4 regions of the Paenibacillus sp. JL3B1040 genome follow, and region 4 is predicted to be linked to each of the others. Evidence: riboswitches for the same ligand, from Rfam matches in the RefSeq annotation. Region 4 holds a riboswitch; each other region holds the start of a gene.
What was found. A riboswitch is a leader RNA that binds a small molecule or an ion and turns the genes downstream of it on or off. The one in region 4 is predicted to bind cyclic di-AMP.
Positions count from the first base shown of each region.

Region 1: it holds a riboswitch for cyclic di-AMP, as region 4 does, so the genes downstream of both, ACZF99_RS00555 (C40 family peptidase) here and ACZF99_RS21345 (TrkH family potassium uptake protein) in region 4, are expected to answer to the same signal.
Region 2: it holds a riboswitch for cyclic di-AMP, as region 4 does, so the genes downstream of both, ACZF99_RS19535 (C40 family peptidase) here and ACZF99_RS21345 (TrkH family potassium uptake protein) in region 4, are expected to answer to the same signal.
Region 3: it holds a riboswitch for cyclic di-AMP, as region 4 does, so the genes downstream of both, ACZF99_RS12855 (3D domain-containing protein) here and ACZF99_RS21345 (TrkH family potassium uptake protein) in region 4, are expected to answer to the same signal.

Region 1 is NZ_CM169317.1:121,269-125,411, forward strand. It holds gene ACZF99_RS00535 (hypothetical protein) at 1-284, shown strand, start outside; gene ACZF99_RS00540 (4a-hydroxytetrahydrobiopterin dehydratase) at 454-753, shown strand; gene ACZF99_RS00545 (c-type cytochrome) at 842-1,201, opposite strand; gene ACZF99_RS00550 (GNAT family N-acetyltransferase) at 1,366-1,863, opposite strand; gene ACZF99_RS00555 (C40 family peptidase) at 2,133-2,624, opposite strand; cyclic di-AMP (ydaO/yuaA leader) riboswitch at 2,629-2,846, opposite strand; gene ACZF99_RS00560 (C40 family peptidase) at 3,089-3,580, opposite strand; cyclic di-AMP (ydaO/yuaA leader) riboswitch at 3,585-3,721, opposite strand; gene ACZF99_RS00565 (hypothetical protein) at 3,942-4,143, opposite strand, start outside.
Region 2 is NZ_CM169317.1:4,325,085-4,329,227, reverse strand. It holds gene ACZF99_RS19540 (copper-translocating P-type ATPase) at 1-2,079, opposite strand, end outside; cyclic di-AMP (ydaO/yuaA leader) riboswitch at 2,486-2,619, shown strand; gene ACZF99_RS19535 (C40 family peptidase) at 2,624-3,094, shown strand; gene ACZF99_RS19530 (BlaI/MecI/CopY family transcriptional regulator) at 3,241-3,672, shown strand; gene ACZF99_RS19525 (M56 family metallopeptidase) at 3,638-4,143, shown strand, end outside.
Region 3 is NZ_CM169317.1:2,857,548-2,861,690, forward strand. It holds gene ACZF99_RS12845 (dihydroorotate dehydrogenase electron transfer subunit) at 1-338, opposite strand, end outside; gene ACZF99_RS12850 (polysaccharide deacetylase family protein) at 537-1,358, shown strand; gene ACZF99_RS12855 (3D domain-containing protein) at 1,397-2,098, opposite strand; cyclic di-AMP (ydaO/yuaA leader) riboswitch at 2,106-2,278, opposite strand; gene ACZF99_RS12860 (amino acid ABC transporter ATP-binding protein) at 2,460-3,182, opposite strand; gene ACZF99_RS12865 (amino acid ABC transporter permease) at 3,169-3,831, opposite strand; gene ACZF99_RS12870 (transporter substrate-binding domain-containing protein) at 3,928-4,143, opposite strand, start outside.
Region 4 is NZ_CM169317.1:4,667,326-4,671,468, reverse strand. It holds gene ACZF99_RS21350 (CPBP family intramembrane glutamic endopeptidase) at 1-1,706, opposite strand, end outside; gene uvrC (excinuclease ABC subunit UvrC) at 1-31, shown strand, start outside; cyclic di-AMP (ydaO/yuaA leader) riboswitch at 2,050-2,217, shown strand; gene ACZF99_RS21345 (TrkH family potassium uptake protein) at 2,277-3,620, shown strand; gene ACZF99_RS21340 (potassium channel family protein) at 3,637-4,143, shown strand, end outside.

The sequences.
Region 1 (4,143 bases), 1.3 Mb from region 4:
AACACGGCAGGGATTATGAATTTATTTTGGCTGATTTGACGAAAGCGGTTGGCCGGATTCAGGATAGTTATCTGTTCTTCGAAATGGAACCTTCCGAATGGGAGGTGTTGTCCGACGCAGATCGGGACGAGGTGTTCGAGGCGCTGGCGGAAGACTTGTTTTATGGGCTGGGGACAGAGCCGGTGATCGAGGTGGGCGGCGCGGTTGTGATCTACGATCCTGAAGGCCACCGTATCAATTTTCTAATCGGAGATGCAGAGCTGACCTCGGTTTCCTTGATTTGACCCGGGTTCGATCGCCACTGGGCCCGTCAGCGGCCGGTACGCATGAAGGCGCGGGTTCGAGAATACAATAATTGGAGACGGGGCTAGGACAAATCAACTTCAGATCCTGGTGCGTGACGAGGATGCTTACATATACAGGAGTTCTTGAAGAGAACGGGGAGGAAGAAAAATGCCGTTTACACCGCAAGAAGTAGAAGCGCATTTGGAAAAGCTGGAAGGCTGGGAGCTTGAGGAGGGGCGATGGATTTTCCGCAAATACACGTTCTCCAACTTTATGAAGGGGATCGCGTTTGTCGATGAGGTTGCGGCGATCTCGGAAGCGTTTAATCACCATCCGTTCATCACCATTGACTATAAAACGGTAACGCTCCGCCTGACTTCATGGGAGGAAGGTGGCATTACGGCTGTCGACATCAAAGAGGCTCAGCAATACAACGAGGCGTTCGAGAAGATGCACTCGGGAGATTAACTTTTCAAGAGATCAGGTCTGATCGGTGTGGACAAAATACGCCCGCCGGGAACATGATATTCCCGGCGGGCGTGCTTTTCGTATGCCTTTATTTTTTCTCCGCAAGCCACATGGCGACGTTAGCGATTTCCTCTTCCTTTAAACGATCCTTAAAAGAGGGCATCATGCCGCCTTTCCCTTTAGCAATAATCGAATACAGCTGTTCCGCCGTCAACTCCGAGCCAATCTTCTGCAGATCCGGGCCCGCTCCGCCTTGCAGCGTATCGCCATGGCAGGAGATGCAATTCGCTTTGACGATGGCTTCGGCTTGTTCGGCATTCATCGTGATTTCAGGCAATTGCGGTTTGGCTTCCTGCTCGGCCTGTTCCCGGCTTGGCAGGGTGAACATCAATACAAGGGCCAAAGCTCCTGCGATGACGAACAAACCGCTCATGATCCACTTTTGCATTCCAATCGCCCCTCCTATGTATACTACCTAACATTATAACGGAACACGCTGTCCGATCATAGTCTTTGTGTCAAAAATAGGAACAAAAATAACGGACATTCACCTAAATGTGTGCCGTATGTCATAGCGAGGTTTGGTCCGAGGTGTAAAAAAGGAGCTCGCCCTTATCCGGGTTGCCCCTTATATACCATGCAGTAAAACGGTTTGGACACACCGCCGGGCGTCATCTTCTCATAAAGATCGGTGATGACGAACCCGGCCTTCTGGTAGGCTCGGATCGCCCGAGTGTTCCACGTGAGCACCTCAAGGTCGATTTGGTTGTCCGGTTTGCGGCGCCGGGCTTCTTCTACGATGACCGAGACAAACCGCTTGCCCAACCCCTGTCCGCAAAGGTCAGGCTTCATGCCGATCCCGAGCCGGGTCACCCCCTCCATCGGGAAATATTGGGCAAAGCCGGCCAGGTCGCCAGCCTCATTTAGTACCGAGACATACTGCTCGGCGCGGATCGCCGGATTTCCAAACTCCACGTCGAGCGCTTTCATTTGATTCCAGGGCAGCCAGCTGTAGATATCGTACGGGGAATCGTAACGCCAGGTACATATGACTTCGCCATGCGCTTCTTCCATCGGCACGATCCGAAACGGAGACATCGTTTGGTCCATATTGCCCCTCCTTTGTTAGAGGTAAATCCGTCGTGTTTTCTTCTATTACCCTCACAATAGCCGGATTTACTTGGCTTGTAAAGTCCTTTGCCTTCAGGAGGTAACTCATGGTTTTTTTCGCCGGATTTCCAAGTTTCCGGTAACCTTTTGGCCGGATGTCTCGTTATATAGATAGGGGTGCGGACAAAAAAGACCGCAAGCTGTTCCGAGTCGGAAACTTGGGCTTGCGGCGAGAGACGATGAACTTGTTGAAACCCGTAAGAATAAGATTAAGATTCCGCAGCGTAGACGGAGTATCCGTATTTACTGAGAACCCGCTTCGCGCCAACGTAGCGGTTCTGGTAGTAGCTGCTGCTCAGCTTGTCGATGCGAATGCCTTTGGATGAGGATGCGTGAGCGAATTCGCCGTCGCCGACGTAAATGCCGACATGAGAAACTCTGCTTGCCCCCGTGGTTTTGAAGAAGACGAGATCCCCTGCCTGGAGTTCGCTCTTCGCTACCGGCGTTCCCTGCTTATACTGGGCGGAAGATACGCGTGCAAGCTTGATGCCCATTTGGCTGAACACGTACCGGGTAAACCCGGAGCAATCGAATCCCGATGTGGTGGTGCCTCCAAATTTGTAGGGTGTCCCGTACACGGAATCGACGATGCTGGCTAGCGGCGTCGGTTCTGCGGCTTGCGCGTCGGCAAAGGCGCTCCCCGCCCCCAACGTGCACAGAAGAGCCAAACTCGTTACCGCTGCTGTCAAGGTCTTTCTCAAGATGTCAAACTCCTTCCAAGGCCTACGAGGTTAGCTTATGGATTCGGTTGAAGGTTCCCCTATGATCTCACTATACAAGGAGGGTTAAAAAGTCATCTTTCATCCAACCTTCTCGGTGCTCCAAACTTAACTTTTTGAACCTGTACCCTATTGTTGAGACCAATTCACCCTATGCTGGGTCCCCCGTTTCCCGGGTGCTTGGGAATTCGGCAGTTTCGTTGTAGGTTGCACCCAAGCTGTTGCCTTAAGATCAATTACAGCAATCATTACAAAGTTGTTACCATTTACGTTGTTCATTTTACCAAAGGCGTCCAGAGTTGACAAGTTTATTGGGGAAAAGGCTTCTTTTGGCCTGTTTTGACGAAGAAAATCGAGGATAAATGGTTCCTAAGGGGGGGCAACGGAAAAGAAAAAAACCCGCAGAGACGTTGTGATCAACATCCCCACAGGCTTCGTGGCGGTTCTTATTGAACATCATCGTGATCAGTAACATCACCGGTTACATCTTCATACTTGTCGGTGCTCATGATGCGTTTAGCTCCAACGTAACGCTCGACGTAATACTTCTCGCTTAATTTGCTGATGACTACGCCTTTGGAAGAGGAGGCATGAGCAAATTTGCCGTCGCCGACGTAGATGCCGACATGGGAAACGCCTTTGCCGGAAGTATTGAAGAAGACCAAATCGCCGGTGATCAATTCGCTTTTCTCGACTGCGGTTCCCATTTTGTACTGAGAGCCGGATTGGTGAGGCAGCTTGATGCCGATTTTCGAGAAGACGTACAGGGTAAATCCGGAACAGTCGAAACCGTCTGTGGTGGTGCCGCCGGAAACGTAGTTGCTTCCCAACGCGCCGTCGATTACGCTGTCCAATTTGGAATCGGCGAAAACGCTACCAGTTCCAATGGTGAAAAGTAAGGCAAAACTTACTGCTGCTACCGTCAAACGCTTCTTCAAGAAGTTATGCTCCTTCCAATGCCTACGAGGTTAGCTTAAGGATTCGGTTGAAGGTTCCCTATGATCCCTCTAAGACGAGACCAATTCACCCAAAGTGGTTCCCCCGTTTCCCTGGTGAAGGGAATTCGGCTTTGATTTCACACCTGAATTTACTTATTCGACATCCGGCGTCATTCTCCTGCCAATGATGACAAAAATAATTACAAAACTGTTACTGAAATTGCGTTGTTGTTATTGTAACAAAGCCAGGTATCTTTTGGCAATGGTTAATTCGCAAGATTAAGAGGGGAAATAGGGATCAAGGCCTTCGCCAAACGGCGAAGGCCTTGATTTTACTGGGTTTTGGAGGGGTAAAAAAATTTTAACTTTTTCGTGCTTTCGACTGCCAAAGATGAAATTGAGAGGAGACCTTCCAAACTTTAAATGCGCTGCGAAAAAGAGGGTAGATCTGCTGCAGGATAAGGGCCAACAGGCCGGTCCAAAACCAGGAGACCGTCCCGAACAGCAGGAAAAGAAGCACACCAAAAGCCCCGAGAATCGCCGTGATGCCGATCGCTTGCAGG
Region 2 (4,143 bases), 340 kb from region 4:
AATAATTCCAAACGGCATTAGGACGCCTGCAGCAAGCGGGATGGCAACGATGTTATAACCTGTCGCCCACCATAAGTTTTGCATCATTTTGCGATAGGTCACTCTGGAAAGCTTAATGATATTGACGACATCTTGCGGATTGCTCTTGATAAGTACGACGTCAGCTGTCTCAATCGCCACATCAGTGCCCGCACCGATCGCGATCCCTAAATCTGCCTTGGCAAGCGCTGGAGCATCGTTAACTCCATCTCCGGTCATCGCTGTACGCAAACCTTCTTTTGTTTGAATCTGGTCGATTTTATCCGACTTTTGATGGGGGAGAACTTCGGCGAAGATTTCATCCAAGCCTAGCTGCTTACCGACATATTGGGCTACCTTTTGGTTATCCCCCGTTAACATGATGGATTTAACTTCCATATCTTTCAGTTCCTGAACGGCATCTTTGGCTGTATCTCGGATCATATCTGCCAGTGCGATCATCCCGGCCACTTGACCATCAACGAGGATAAAGACAACGGTTTTCCCCTCTTGCGACCATTGATTAAAGCGTACCTCATCAAACGGAAGGTGCTTCTCCTTTACGTATACAGGACTTACCCCCATAATTTCCTTACCATCCACAACCCCTTGGAGGCCACTACCCGGGAGTGCTTTGAAGTCAGTCACTTCTTTAAGCTGAATCCCTTTTTCCTTTGCAGCTTTTGTAATGCCTCGGGCGATTGGATGCTCGGAATGTGTCTCTACGCTCGCTGCATTGGTAAGAAGTTCCGTCTCGGAAGATACGTTTCCGAGATGGATATTCGTAATCCCGAATTCCCCTTTGGTTAAAGTTCCTGTTTTATCGAACACAATGGCTTGGATATTCCGTGCACCTTCAAATGCGGTTCGGTTGCGAATCAAGAGCCCGTTCTTCGCGGCAAGCGATGTCGAAGTTGCAATAACAAGCGGAGCGGCGAGCCCTAACGCATGTGGACATGCGATTATCAACACGGTAACCATACGTTCCAAAGCAAAGGAGAGCGAATACCCGAGTGCAATCCATGCGGAAAAGGTGAGAATCCCTACCACCAATGCACCGTAAAAGAGCCACTTAGCGGCACGGTTCGCCAGATCCTGTGCTCGGGACTTGGAAGCCTGGGCTTCTTGAACGAGTGCAATCACTTGCGAGAGGTACGTTTCTTTGCCTACGCTCTGAACGGAAATCTTGACAGAGCCCTGACCGTTAATGGAACCACCAATGACTTGGTCGCCAGCTTGTTTTGCATTCGGTACGGATTCGCCGGTCAGCATCGATTCATCAATCAAGGTTTCGCCTTCAGTAATCTGACCGTCGATCGGAACTTTTTCACCCGGTTTCACGAGTACGATATCGCCTTTTTTTAGTTCAGTGACATCGATTTCGATAATCTCGCCGCTTTCTTTTACCAAATGTGCATCGGAAGGCATAAGTTTTGCGAGCTCCTCTAAAGCTTTAGTGGCCCCCATGATGGACTTCATCTCAATCCAATGCCCGAGTAGCATAATGTCGATTAACGTGGCAAGCTCCCAGAAAAAGTCTGTCGTGGTGAGTCCGAAAGTAGAGCTTGTACTGTAAACATACGCAACAACGATGGCGAGACAGATGAGAGTCATCATGCCCGGGTTTTTTACGGAAAGTTCATCCTTAGCCCCTTTAATAAAAGGCCAGCCCCCATAGAAGAAGACAAATGAGGACAAGAGGAACAGAAGGTATGTATCCCCCGGAAATCGCCAGCTTACGCCCATGAACATTTGAATCATTGGGGAAATGATTAGGATCGGAATCGTGATAATTAAGGATATATAGAAACGTTTCTTAAAATCTTCAACCATATGCCCATGATGGCCGGAATGATCATGTCCGCCAGCGTGCATAACATGGTTTCCATGTTGGTGCTCATCATGCTGATGATGATCCTCGTGTCTTACATGCTGATGTTGCTCATGCTCATCATGTTGGTGATGTTGGTGTTCGTTGGGTTCGTGGTGCTGTTCTTTATGTTGATGTTCAGAAGAACGACGGGAATGATCGCTTTGATCATGTTTATGATTGTTATTCATGATCTTGCTCCTTCGCATAATTTGTTATTTTTAAGTATTTAATTTAACCTCTATGTGATATTTTAATCACCACCTTCCCTGTTCTTATTCCAACATGGACATATTGTAGAAGAGGCTATGGCATTCTTAATTTCATCTTATAAAGGACATATACACTATGTAAGAACGGTAACTAAATAATTAAAATCTTGTAACCCTACAAGCAGTAGTATAAATATGGTATATTGATAATGTCAATTTTCGATACGTTCTTATTTTTATAAAAATCATCTGTTTCGACATTTCTAATAGCTTCCGAAAGCCCTCAGTAAGTGATTAAACATTCATATTACATTTTTTGTACTTCTATAAAAATAAGGATTGACAAAATAACAGAAAATAGACTACATTATGTAGGGTTACAAAAAATTAATTTTTGCCGAATTTCTTAACAGAAAACGGGGGAACCAATTTTGGGTGAATTATTCTTTTCGTAAAAAGAATATAGGGAACCTTCTACCGAACCCTCAGCTAACTCCGTAGGCATCGAAGGGAGACTACATATTTGAGAAAATTGATCTTATCGACATTAGGTGCAGCACTTATTTTTTCAGCGAGCGCTACCAGTTCCTTTGCTAGTTCGGCCAAACTTGAAAATGAAGTAGATAAAGTGGTGGGGACTCCTTACTTGTATGGAGGTACAACAGTAGCCGGTTTTGATTGCTCGGGTTTTATTTTATATGTTTTTGATAAGTTCAATTTGGATTTGCCTCGTACGTCAAAAAGCCAGGCAAAAGAGGGAACTCCGGTGGATCAGGACAAACTTCGAACTGGAGATTTGGTATTTTTTAATACGGATGGGAAGGGTATTTCTCATGCAGGCATCTATATCGGCGACAATAAGTTTGCACACTCTTCAAGTAGTAAAGGTGTAAGAATAAGCAGTTTGTCAGAATCTTATTATAAAGAGCGGTATGTTACTGCAAGGCGTGTTGTGAGTGAGCAGAGTTATCTTAAAATGATTGGTCAAGAATAACTATAAAAAGGACAAGCTGTAAGAAATTATCGGCTTGTCCTTATGTTTTGCAAAAATAATCATCCAAGGAGGATGATTATTTTTGTAAATTGACCAATGAAAGTTTATTAACTACAATATGTAGTATAGGATGAAAGGGTGAAAGCATGTCTGTTAAACGGATGTATTTAAACGAGGAGGGGCTAAATCGCTTTTTTGGCTCACTAGAAGCTCAAATCATGGAGATTATTTGGGAACATAATAGAATAACAATTAAAGAAGTTCAGTCTCTTCTGGAGGATGATTTATCTTTCAATGCTGTGATGACGGTGATGAATCGCTTGATTGAAAAAGGGCATCTGAAGAAAACAACAATAGGGAAGGGGAGAGCCAGGCAGAGTTATTTTGAACCTGTACAAAGCAAGGAGGAATTTATTACCGAACAAACGAAAACTGTTACGGTAGGTTTAATTCACGACTACGGGGACTTGATGGTAAATCATATGGTCGACGCGATGCAGCAGGCCGATCCTCAGTTGATGAAGTTATTAGAATCACGTTTAAATGAATGGAAAAAAGACCGTCATGATAACCATTAAAAAGCATGACATCATTTTTTTCTTGATGATCGCTATTGGATTACTCCTATGGATTAATATGGCAATTTATATGTTGCATGAAATTTGGGGATATTCCATCCAATGGGGAATATTGGAGTATTGCCTTTCTGCTCTAGGAGAGAGCACAATGATACACCAGTTCATATTAATAGGATTGAATATCGTTATTATATACAGCCTTCTAACATTTTTTTACATCTTGTTCAAACAAGTAAATCTAAAAAAACAGTGGAATAAAGAGGTTCGATTCAAATCGGATATTTTGTTAACGGAAGCGATAAATAGAACATTTCAACAATTTAATGGAAAAATTATTGTTATTAAAGACCATTCACTATTCGCTTTAACTTATGGATTTGTTCGACCGAGAATTGTCATTTCTACCAAGATGCTGGCATGTTTCGATCAAGAAGAGATTACAGCGGTATTGCTGCATGAATACGCTCATCT
Region 3 (4,143 bases), 1.8 Mb from region 4:
CTTAAGGCGTAATAAAACGGAGCGATGCCGATCCCGCCGCCAACGAAAGCTATCTTCCCCTCCAACTGCGGAAACCCGTTGCCAAACGGCCCTTCCAGTATCAACGGATCGCCCGGCTTCAGTCCGGATAACAAAGCGGTTCCTTCGCCCGCGACCATAACCAGAAATTCGATCCGGTCTTTGGTGATATCAAAGATGCTGATCGGCCGGGACAGTAAAGGATAACGTTCCCCGGCGCGCAGCATGTAGAACTGCCCCATTTTACCCGTGAACCGCCCTTGCGCCGTGAGCCTGAACACCCCTTGCGCCACTTCTTGGTTGGACACTACCGTTGCCATGATTCCACCTCATCCCTTCAATTACGCTTCATCAAAGGATGCAATTTTTCGCAAGGATCGTCTGTGATATATCTCACATCACCAACAACAAGTCGAAAACCGTGACTTTTTTCACGTTTTCATTATTTTCTGCAAGGGTTAGGGAATACTAAACCGCAGCAGTTACAGTATTGGGATGAAGGAGGACTTAAATTGCTTATGCTGATAAAGAAAGCTTGGGTCTTGTTCACGGTCGTTTCTTTGTTGACGCTCGGCGGCTCCGGACTCTATAAAGTTGATGCCTCCTCTGCCGTTCTTGAACCGCAGGGGCCGGGATCGCCGGCCAATCTGGAGGGGAACAAGTCAGCACCCGTCGTTGCGAGACCCGTGGATCTCGGCGAGCTGCGGCGCAAATACTCGGAAACTTTCAAATTCCGTGGTCCGGAAGTGAAGCAGATTGCGCTGACCTTCGATGACGGTCCCGACCCGCGGTTCACGCCGCAAATTCTCGACGTGCTTCACCGTAAAGGGGTCAAAGCGACCTTCTTTGTCGTTGGAGCGAGGGCTAAGAAATTTCCCGCCTTGATGCGGCGGATGCATCAGGAAGGTCATCTCATCGGCAATCACTCCTTCAGTCATCCGAATTTTCACAATCATTCCGTCAAACAGTTCCAAACCGAAATTCTGCGTACGGAGAAAATCGTTCAGCTCACCGTCGGGTATCGTCCCAAATTAATTCGTCCGCCTTATGGTGAGGTGAAGGAGGAACAGGTGAAATGGGCCAAGAGAAACGGCTACACCCTCGTCAACTGGAATGTGGACTCGCAGGATTGGAAAGGGCTCGATAAGGATAAAGTCAAATCCAACGTCATCGGCACGGCGGGCCCCGGCTCCATCATTCTGCATCATTCGGGAGGTGGCGTCGGCTCCAATCTCACCGGCACGATTCAGGCGCTGCCGGAGATTATCGATGCTCTGCAGGCGCAGGGCTATCATTTTGTCGATCTGGCCGAGTTGCTGCAAACGACCAAATACCGCTAACGAAGCAGAGCTCCCTCGTCGAGGGAGCTCTGCTTGTCCTAGTTCAACACGTAAAGGGTGACGTCTTGATAACCGAATGATTTCACGGAAGCGGCGCTGCCGGGAATGAAGATGTCAATGCGGTTGCCTTTGATCGCACCGCCCTGGTCGGAGGCCGTAGCTACAAAGGCTTGATCCGGCAGGCCGTCATGGTTGTGTCCGGTTACGAGCACCTTCGTCCCCATCGGAATGACCTTCGGATCGACGGCGATGGTACCCAGCTTCAGCGGGTTGCCGAAGTAATCTACCGCGCCCCATTTCCCGTTTTCGCTAGCCGATGCCGAATAAGCCGAGGCTTTGACGGCGATGGTATGCGAGTAAGTGAACGTTTTCCCCCAAGCCTCAACGATCTTGTCGCTGGACATGACCTTCAGTTTGGAAGCGGCAGCCGTCATGGGGGCGGCGGCCGGCGCAGCCTCCTGTTTGGCTGGCGCGGCGGAAGCTAAGGCGATCGCACGGGTTTCAGCCCCCGGAATGATGATATTCAGGCCTTCATATATGTTCTGCGGATGTACGGATGGGTTTGCGGCCATAAGCTTGTTCAGATCCACTCTGTAATGTTTGGCAAGAAGATAAAAGGTGTCTCCTTCCACGACTTTATGTACCGCGTCTGCATGAACGGAAGCCGTCAGCAGCGTGATTGTCATACTTGCGGCGATCAACGCCGATGCGGCAATTTTGGAACCGATGCGACTTATCAATGAATGATCCTCCTTTTTACTGCGCCTGCGGAGTTAGTTGTCGGATTCGGAAAAAAGGAACATTCCCGGCGCTCCCTATTGGGCTGCGCTTCACCCCAAGAAAACGAAGCTCGTTTATCGCCGTTCGTTTCCAGCTTTCGTCCCCCGCACCTCGGTTTCAGGTTTCGGCTTATTGAATATATCACAATTTTGTAACCAATAGCTCAGGTAATTCCCACCAAGTGGCTTGAAACCTTGATAGGTCGGGTTACATTTTTGTGTTCGAACGTAAAATCAAGGTTAAAACCGAGCGTGCGTTCGGCCCGAAAAAGGGCAAAAAATAACCGCCCGAATTTTTGATTTCGGACGGTTACATGGGCCTTTATAATACCTTGCTCAGAAAATCCTGTGTCCGCTGATGCCGCGGTGCGCCAAATACCTCTTGCGGCGTACCCTGCTCCAAAATGACGCCTTGATCCATAAACAGGATGCGGTCGCCGACCTCGCGGGCAAACCCCATTTCGTGGGTGACGATGACCATCGTCATCCCCCGTTCCGCCAAGCTCTTCATGACGTCGAGCACTTCGCCGACCATTTCCGGGTCCAGCGCCGAAGTCGGTTCGTCGAACAGCATGACATGCGGTTCCATGGCTAGCGCGCGGGCGATGGCGATCCGCTGCTTCTGGCCGCCGGACAGCTGCGCCGGGTAGGCGTCCCGCTTATCTTCAAGGCCGACCGTGCGGAGCAAGTCCATGGCGATGGCTTCCGCCTTGCTTTTGTCGAGCTTTCTCACGCGAATCGGCGCTAACGTAATGTTGTCGATGACCGTCTTGTGCGGGAACAAATTGAAATGCTGGAACACCATTCCCATTTTCTCGCGGGTTTGGTTGATGTTATGTCCCTTGGCGGTAATCGAAGCGCCTTCGAACGTGATCTCGCCTTCCGTCGGGACCTCCAGCAGGTTCAAGCAACGAAGGAACGTACTCTTCCCCGAACCGCTCGGACCGATGACGACGACGACTTCGCCTTTGGAGATGTCCAGGTCGATGCCGCGCAAAATATGCAGTTGGCCGAACTTTTTATGCAAGTCTTTAACGGTGATCACTGGTCTTCAACTTCCTTTCGAACACGCCCAAAATGCGGGACAAGGTGAATGTCAAAATAAAGTACATGATGGCGATGATCAAATACGGCGTCATCCCGTCGTACGTGATCGTCACGACCGATTGCGCTTGATAGATCAGCTCGGCCGTACCGATGATCGATACGATCGACGATTCTTTGATGATTGTAATAAACTCGTTGCCGATGGCGGGAAGCACCGATTTGATCGCTTGCGGAATGATGATGTGGCGCATAGTCATCCCTTTGGTCATTCCCAAGGAACGGGCCGCTTCTCCTTGCCCCCGATCGACGCCTTGAATGCCGGCCCGGAAAATTTCCGCCAAATAAGCCGAACTGTTGATCGACAGCGTGATCGCCCCGGATTGAATCGGCGTGAAGTTAACGTCAAACATAAACGCAAACCCGTAGTGAATAATCAAGAGCTGAACCATCATTGGCGTGCCGCGCAGAAATTCGACCCAGGCATGGCCGAAGAAACGTATGATTCTCCAAGGCGACATACGCAGCAGCGCGATCAACAATCCAAGGATAAAGCCGCAAAACACGCTGATCGCTGCCAAGATTAGCGTATACTGCACGCCGGCCAAGAAATAACTCCGGTATTCCATAAACATCGATATAAGATCCATATTGCCTTCCTTCCTCCTCCTTTACCTCAAACCCTTGCGCAAAAAAACAGAAAATAGCGAATGGGTTTCGCTATTTTCTGCAGGTTCGAATCCATCCTATTTGATGGCCAGATCGCTCGCTTCGGCGACAAACTTGTCGATACTGCCGTCGGTAAGCAAACGATCCAGTGTTGCGTTTACTTGATCCAGCAGTTCCGTGTTGCCCTTCTTCACGCCGACCACATAACCTTCATCCTCGTTCTCCAGCTCTGCATCCGTAATCGATAGTCCATCGACTTTCTTCACGAAGGCTGCGGCAACCGGGCCGTCGAG
Region 4 (4,143 bases):
CCGGGACGAGGATCCGCCAGAGGAGTCGTGAAATACGGCTCCTCTTTTTGCTGCTGCTGAGGCGGGTTCTTCCGTTCCTTGCTTGGCGGGTTGAACAGGTAAATGACATAAGCGACGATCGCCGGCAACGCGATGTAGAACAAGCCGGCGCCGATGTTCAGCGCTCCGCCCATAAACATCAGGCTCAGCGCCATCAGGATGCTGTCAAAGATGACATGCGAGAAGACAACGGCGGCGAACCCGTACCGCAGGAACACGAAGCTGAACAGCAGTCCGATAAGGGTCAATTCGATCGGGCGCGAAATGACCGGATAAATCGGATACAACGTATGGCCAAACGCCCAGATCAAGGTCGACAGCAGGCTGGCGACGAAGGTGCTGCGGAACATTTTCTTCAGCATCGGGATCCCGAACAGCCGGTACACCGCCTCTTCCCCGATCCCCGCCACCCATGCCAGCAGGGGGAACAGGAGCGGAACCATCATGTTGTACGGCGACTGCGTTGCATCCGTTGTGGACCAGGTATGAATCGTTCGTTCCAGAATGAAGAAGGCAACGGATTGAACCCCCAGCAGGATCAGGGCCCAGGCATAGCCGTCGGCCATCGAGGTCAGCACATGGCGGCCGTACCCTTCCTCCCGCGCTCGCGGCCACAGGTTGATGCCGTTCTTCCGCCACAGTCCGTCTCCGCCGACCAACGAGAAGTACACGGAAGCGGCGAGGAACAACGTCACCAGGCCCTGGAAGAAGAAGCCGAAAATCAGCACGCCGGGTTCGAGGCCGTCTTTTTGGAAGACCGGCATCATGTTGATCGTTCCAAGCGTGGATAACACGAAGTAAGCCGAAGCCAGGAAGATTCCCCGCTTAAACGACGTATGGGCCCGCGTCAGTGCGCTGTATACGATCGCGAGAATCGCCAGCACGAACGTCAGTAGAGCATATCCGGCATAGGTGAGCCAATTGGCGATTTGCGTCTGCCCGGCGACGTAGTCCTTGTGAGCCTGCGGGACGGTAAAATAGCGCTCCAGCGAGGATACGGCGCCGTATTCGTAGCTGATCTTGATTTGCGCTTGCGATTCGCCCAAAGCGTGGTCTTTGACTTGATATTGGAGACCGACCTCCTCTTCGTCGGAAGCCAGCTCCAGATCGCCGGGTTGAAATCCGAAGGCGTTCAGGTAAGGCAGCGCCAGCTGTTCTTTCTCGGCTAATGTCAAATCGCCTTCCCAAGCCTTCATGGAATCGGTAGTTTCCGCCCCCAGGTCAAGCATCATTTGCTTGTTGGCGTTGGTGGCGGAAGCGATTTCCTCGAAGCCGACGACTCGGCCGGTCGTCATGTGGACATCGATGGTCACAGCGCTTAACGTCCCGGCGGGATCGTTGTAACGGACGCGGAAGACGTCGTAGGGAAACTGCTTTTCATAAGTTTTTAAGTACGTAGCGAGCAGATCTTCTTTGGTCAAATAACCAAACAGATCGGAACGCGTTTCGTATGTAATTAAAGCCTTATCTTTGACTTGGTCCGACAGTTCCAGATGTAAGACGGACCCGGCGAATTCGGCTGCGCTGTCCGCCGCCTTCGATTTGCTGATGACCTCATCCGCTTGCTGCAACTGCAGCGACTCTGAGTCGGTCGTCGGGAACAATTGGACGGCGATAAACACGATCAAGCCGAGAGCGGCCAGTAGCCATAGGGTTTTCGTCTTCATCCTGCGGCCGGTTGGTTTCATGGAGGAACTCACTCGCAAAACTCCTTTTTTGAAGTAATGTTGATTTTTGAACATGCCCTTCTTTATATGAGGTATGAAATTCCCTCAAGTACGTCAAAGTAAAGATAACACAGCCGCCCCCCCTACGCCAGATCGGGAATAAAAATGACGAGAAACGGCAATAACTCCGGCAAGGCTTCGCATCTCTCAGATTCAGGGCGAAGTTTATTGATCCACCCTCCGATTTCGTCCTTTTTTGGTCTTTTTCCTGAAAATAGAGCTTTGTGGCGAAAGAAAATAAGGGATATAATCCATTTGACGAAAAATGAATGAAAACAATTGAAAAGAATAGCGGCCGAATTTCGTTATGAAAACGGGGGAACCGTCTTTTTGGGGTGAATTTCACAGGGCTTCGTGCAGCCGGCTAGATAGCGGCGGAAGGTCTGCGAATAGGGCAACTGTGCATGTCCGAATCCGTCAGCTAACCTCGTAGGCCTGTGCAGCAGGAACCAAACACCGAAAGGCATTGGATTTCCAGTGCTTTTTTTCTTTTGTTCTAACTACAATGAGGTGAACGAGTTGCGATTCAAGAAAGTTAGCTTTTCGCCGCCGCAGATTTTGGTCATCGGATTTGGGCTCATCATTTTGTTGGGTTCGGTGCTTCTGATGCTTCCGATCGCCAATGTAACGGGGAAATCACTGCCGTATATCGACGCTTTATTTACGGCCACCTCGGCCACCTGCGTCACGGGGTTGGTCGTGCGGGATACGGGTACTTTTTTTACGCCCTTTGGGCAAATCATTATCATGCTGCTGATTCAGGTCGGCGGTCTCGGATTCATGACCATGGCGACCTTGTTCTCGCTTGTGCTTAAACGGAAAATCTCGCTTAAAGACCGCTTGATTCTCCAGGAGGCCATGAACCAAAATACGATGGAGGGCATTGTCCGCCTGATCCGCAAAGTGTTGATGTACTCCCTGATTATCGAGTCTTGCGGCGCATTCCTCTTTTCCGTTCGTTGGGCGTTCGATATGCCGCTGGGCCGTGCGATATATTTTGGAATCTTCCACGCGGTTTCGCTGTTTAACAACGGCGGTTTCGACCTGTTCGGCGATTATCGCAGCCTAACCCAGTACGTCAGCGATCCGATGACCAACTTCATTGCCCTGACTTTGATTATTACGGGTGGACTCGGTTTTATCGTATTGTCCGATTTGATCGAGTATCGGAAGCGGCGGAAGCTGTCCCTGCATTCCAAAGTGGTGTTGTCGATGACTGCGACGCTGCTTGTGGTCGGGACTTTGGTGTTTTTCATTTTTGAGTATACGAACTCCAGAACCCTGGAACCTTTGGATATGGGAACGAAAATCATGAGTTCCTTCTTTCAGTCGGCTACGCCGAGAACGGCGGGGGCCAATACGCTGGATATCGGCGCGATGCGGCAAGCAAGCCAATTCTTTATCATTATCCTGATGTTTATCGGCGCGTCGCCAGGCTCCACCGGGGGCGGCATTAAGACGACGACGTTTACGATCCTGGTTGGTGCGGTCATCTCCATGATTCGCGGCCGGACGGATCTTGACCTTTTTCGTTACCGCTTGGCCCAGGAGCGCATCTTTAAAGCCGTCACCATCACGATGCTGGCCTTGTTCCTTGTGATTGTCGTTGCGATGGTGTTGTCTACCACGGAGGATGCCAGCTTCTTAACGATCCTGTTTGAATCGACTTCCGCATTCGGAACCGTGGGTCTTTCCATGGGGCTGACCGGTGATTTGACATCGTTCGGGAAAGCCGTGATCAGTTTCACCATGTTCGCCGGCCGGTTGGGAATGCTGACATTAGCCTATGCATTAGGACCGAAAAAGGGGAAAGATTTATATCGCCATCCAGAGGGCAAAATTATTATTGGATAAGGGGAATTAAACGAGAATGAAAACACAGCAGTTTGTAGTGATCGGGTTGGGACGCTTTGGTTCCAGTCTGGCACTGGAGCTCATGGACTTGGGGTACGAGGTACTGGGCATCGATCGGAATGAAGAGCTGGTCAACGAAATGAGCGAGCACCTGACGCATACCGTGGTTGCGGACGCGACGGATGAAGAGGTGTTGAAGTCGTTGGGAGTACGCAACTTCGATTGCGGCGTCGTCGCGATCGGCAACGACATTCAAACCAGCGTTTTGGCGGCGATCCTCCTGAAGGATCTGGGCATTCCTACCGTGGTTGCCAAGGCGATCTCCGTACTGCACGGCCGTGCGCTGGAGAAGCTGGGCGTAGACCGGGTCATTTTCCCCGAAAGGGATATGGGAATCCGCGTGGCGCACCAACTGGTCACTCCGAATCTGCTGGATTATATCGAGTTGTCGAAGGAATACAGCATCGTGGAAATGAACGTCCCCGCTTGCCTGAATCAAAAAAGTTTAGGCGACCTCAACCCG